DNA from 2 places in the Sneathiella sp. genome. Region 2 is predicted to be linked to the other one. Evidence: riboswitches for the same ligand, from Rfam matches in the RefSeq annotation. Region 2 holds a riboswitch; the other holds the start of a gene.
The links. Region 2 has a riboswitch for glycine ahead of gcvT (glycine cleavage system aminomethyltransferase GcvT). Riboswitches for the same ligand answer to the same signal wherever they lie in the genome.

Region 1 (2,204 bases), on a different contig from region 2:
TTGTGTTCCGTTCGATACATGGAATTTGAACCAATCCACCAATCGGATCACATGTCAGTCCTAAATTATGTTCCATGCCGATCTCTGCGGCATTTTCAACCTGCTCATTAGAGCCACCGAGGACTGCGGTTAGAGCACCAGCGGCCATGGAACAGGCTACACCAACTTCACCCTGGCATCCCATTTCCGCAGCGGAAATGGAGGCACGCTTTTTGTAAATTGCACCAATGGCCGAAGCTGTCAGGAGAAAATCCCGGCTGCCTTTTTCCGTAGCGCCGGGGCAAAAGCGTTGATAATATTTGAGGACTGCCGGGATGACGCCAGCCGCACCATTTGTGGGCGCAGTGACGACACGACCTCCCGCAGCATTTTCCTCATTAACAGCTAAGGCATATAAATTAACCCAGTCAAGAACAGTTAAAGGGTCGCGAGATGCCCGCTCTGGGTTTTCCATCAAATCCCTAAATAGCTGGTGGGCGCGACGTTTTACTTTTAGGCCACCCGGCAGGATACCTTCCGTTTCACATCCCCGCCGGATGCAATTGATCATGGCCTCAGTAACCTGGTCCAGAAATTCAAAGGTTTCTTTTTCCTTTCGCCAACAGGTCTCATTGGCGAGCATAATTTCGGCGATCGTTAATCCTGTTTCCTGACCGATCGCGAGTAATTCCGCAGCCGAGGTAAAAGGGTGGGGGAGTTGAATATTATGGCCGCGTGTTTCCGCCCGATCTCCCTCATCATGGGAAACCACATATCCGCCACCCACTGAAAAATATTCTTTTTGCAAGAGCAATTCGCCTTCGGCTGAAAATGCAGAAAACCGCATACCGTTGGCATGCTCGGGGAGAACCTCTTCTTTTAGGAATAGGAGGTTGTCTTCTTCATAAAACGGGATTTCATGATGGCCATCCAATAGGATCTTGTTGTATTCCCGAATTTCAGCAATGAGCGGTAAGACGTCTTCAGGATCTATTCCGGAGGGGCGAGCGCCGCTGAGTCCGAGTAAAATAGCGTGATCTGTCGCGTGACCGTGCCCGGTAAGGGCGAGGGAGCCATAGAGTTGAACCAGAACCCGATTGGTTGTATTCATGTGGGCTTGTAAAGTAAGTTGCTCAACAAACCGCTTCGCGGCCCTCATTGGCCCGACAGTATGTGAGCTGGAAGGGCCGATCCCGATAGTATAAAGGTCGGTCACACTGATATTGACATTTAGCTGTGATGTCGGATCCGAGGTTTTTGCCGGTTTAGAAGGCACTACTGGTGTTACGTTTCCAAGACCGCTTTTAGGTAAACTATTCATTTTGGCACCCCTTCTCCGTCCGGTCAAAACGACCAGCTCGTTAAACGATGCCCCCTCTGTCCGGGTACCTGAAAGATTACACCAGATCGTAAGTCTGGTTTACCTCTTCGGTGACGTGCAAGATTTTCACCTACACATACTCTCCAGAGCCTTCCCACCCAACGGTACTTTTTGCCTGAGAGTTTCCGGGGCGGTTGCTCCTTCGGCGCTGGCACGGCCAGTCTCTCCCATTGGGTAGATAAAGGTAAAATATAACAGTTTCTTTATCGAAACAAACCATAGACAGATTGGATTGGCATCTGTCAAGTTTCCTTTATACGGATGATCAGATTACCCTTGTCCTGCGGTTGCGCGACACTGCAGGCGACGGTATATACTTTACGCTCGCCATTTGTACGTCAACGGCTACCGTATTTAAGCACCCATAACGGTAGTAGTGCCGCAACATCAGCGCTTTTTTCATCAAGTTCGATAGCCGTTGTCATCATATTGTTGTTAAGGCGCACAATATGGCCATTAAACCGGCACATCTCAACCGACCCGACAGGTCCAAAGATTCCCTCAATCGGCATTTCTGTTTCGTAACCAGGTGGAATGCCATTTAGAAGTAGGCCACTTAAAGACCAGTTCTCGGTCGAATATTTTTTGCCCTTAATTTCAACGCTGAGGGTTGGATTGGAAACGCGAAAAGCGTCTCTTTTTTCGAATCGGTCCGGGGCAGTTTCGTTTTCGATATATTTTACTTCTGTCTGCAGCACTTGACTCTCCTGAGCATAGATTGATTTGCTGATATGTATAATGCAGCCTTCATGCCAAATATCTGTGGTGCCGGATTAACGGTAATAATGGCGGAAATAGTGGTTTTCGAGGTGTTTAGGCGAGATCCGTATTATCAATTGTGATT
Region 2 (2,204 bases):
CCATTCGTGATCTTCAGTATATTTAAGTGCCATAATTCCATTACTCCAGTGCTAGTTAATCTCTGTAATATCGTTGTTCGATAAATGGCATTTTGACGACTTTTGCAAGTCGTGCTTTGCCGCGGACAATCAGGTTAATTTCTGTACCAATGGCGGCAAAACCAAGCGGGACATACCCCATAGCTATCGGCATCTGCAACGACGGAGAAAATCCACCCGATGTTACTTCGCCAATAATATTGCCGTCCAAGTCAGCTATTTCAGTATGCTCTCGTGCCGGAGCTCGACCTTCGGGAACGAGGCCAACACGTTTCATTTCCGGTTTGTTGGCGATTTCCGCTTGCATGACAGCCGCACCCGGAAAGCCACCTTCCAGCCGCCGACGTTTGCTAATAGCCCAGATCAGTCCTGCGGAAATAGGCGTCGTGCTTTCGGTCAAATCATGTCCGTATAGACAAAGGCCGGCCTCGAGCCGCAACGAATCCCGGGCTCCGAGTCCCACTGCAGATACACCATCATGGTCCAGCAATTTACGTGTCAATTGAACAGCCTGCTCATTGGGAATGGAAATTTCATAACCGTCCTCCCCCGTGTATCCCGAGCGCGTCACGAAACATGGAACACCGTCAATGTTAATTTCTTGATAGCTCATAAAGGACATAGAGGCGACTTCTGGCGCCATACTGGATAATATTTCTGCGGCTTTGGGTCCTTGAAGAGCAATGAGCGCTCGATCTTTCAGTTCCGTCACGGTGGCTTTCCCGGCGAGACCGTCTGTTAACAACTTGATGTCTTGCTCTTTACAGGCCGCATTTACCACAACGAAAAGATCATGCTCTCGCCGAGTGACGATGAGGTCATCAAGTATGCCGCCTTCTTCATTCGTCAAGAAGCTATAGCGCATATCGCCGGCCCCTAATGCCTGAATATCTCCAGGAATCAAGGCTTCGAGTGCGGCAGCTGGATTTTCGCCCGTAATGACCACTTGCCCCATATGAGAGACATCAAACAGGCCCGCAGATTCTCGAGTCGCAAGATGTTCTTTCAATATACCGTCAGGATATTGGACCGGCATATCATAACCAGCAAACGGGACCATTTTGGCGCCGAGTTCCACATGTAAATCGTAAAGGATTGTTTTTTCAGTCGCCGAAGTATCACTCATAATTCAATCTCAGTTCAGGTCAAGGGTTGCTACGCACCGGCATTTCCTATGCTGGCAGCAGCCCCCTCTGTCCTATAACCTGAGAGATTTGACGAAAGACGACTAACATTTGTAGTGCCGTCCTACGCTTACCCCTTCGGTGAAACCGCAACCGCGATTTGCTTTCCAGAGTTTCATCCCCCTGCGGTCCGGTTGCCTGAGAGTTTCCGGGGTGGTTGCTCCTTCGGCGACAGTTTATGCACTGTCTCTCCCGCTGGGATCGTCTGAATGTATCAAGGATAATAGAGATCGAATACTAAGAGTCAACTACCTTGAAATTCGCCTTTAAATAACCGGTGGCGTTATATCTTTCCGGAGAAAGTCAGTTGACTGACGACCTCTGCTTCAACTTCAGTTGCTCTTCCGTAAGCTGGAACCCCAGGATAATAACATAATCACCGCCCGTTTTAATTCCCGTAAGCGGAATCCGTTGCTCCATTTCTTCCTGGACCGCGCCCCGTCGCTTACCTTCTGCTATCTCAATAGGACTGTAGAAAATTTCCTTTGCAATGATTTCTCCTGTTTTTTCTGCAATTGCGATAAAGAACGGAAACTCTTCGATCTGGCTTTCCGCTGCGGGCCCCTTGATTGCGCCTATCCGCAGGATGAGCTCCACGACAACAGCGGTTTCATCATCTACATACTGACAAAGACCGCTCACCGGCGCTAAAACGCCTTCAAAACGAACATCTACCAGGTCGCGCCCCTCACCTTCTCGGAAAATCGTTATGCTATCTGTACCAGGCAAGACCTCCAATCGGGGGCACGGTAAAGGAGGTTTCGACTTGCCGAAAACATCAAAGACACTGGTCTCAACCGACCCGCTGCATGAAATTATAGAAAGAGACATGACTGAAATAATTAGCCATCGACATTTTCGGAAAATTTTGAGCATGAAAAAATATGTCACCAAGAAAGATCTTCACTAAATTTTGTTGTGGGTACCATCGCAAAGCGGATTTGATCCACTCTTTTTACAGCCGCAAAAATATATGGTTTT

Region 1: another riboswitch for glycine. It lies ahead of V7723_RS14895 (L-serine ammonia-lyase); the one in region 2 lies ahead of gcvT (glycine cleavage system aminomethyltransferase GcvT).

Annotation. Positions count from the first base shown of each region.
Region 1 is NZ_JBALWD010000028.1:55,745-57,948, forward strand. It holds gene V7723_RS14895 (L-serine ammonia-lyase) at 1-1,300, opposite strand, end outside; glycine riboswitch at 1,355-1,449, opposite strand; glycine riboswitch at 1,453-1,540, opposite strand; gene V7723_RS14900 (hypothetical protein) at 1,699-2,058, opposite strand.
Region 2 is NZ_JBALWD010000007.1:6,369-8,572, reverse strand. It holds gene gcvH (glycine cleavage system protein GcvH) at 1-33, opposite strand, end outside; gene gcvT (glycine cleavage system aminomethyltransferase GcvT) at 56-1,165, opposite strand; glycine riboswitch at 1,231-1,336, opposite strand; glycine riboswitch at 1,340-1,428, opposite strand; gene V7723_RS05450 (hypothetical protein) at 1,527-1,952, opposite strand; gene V7723_RS19755 (CDGSH iron-sulfur domain-containing protein) at 2,130-2,204, opposite strand, start outside.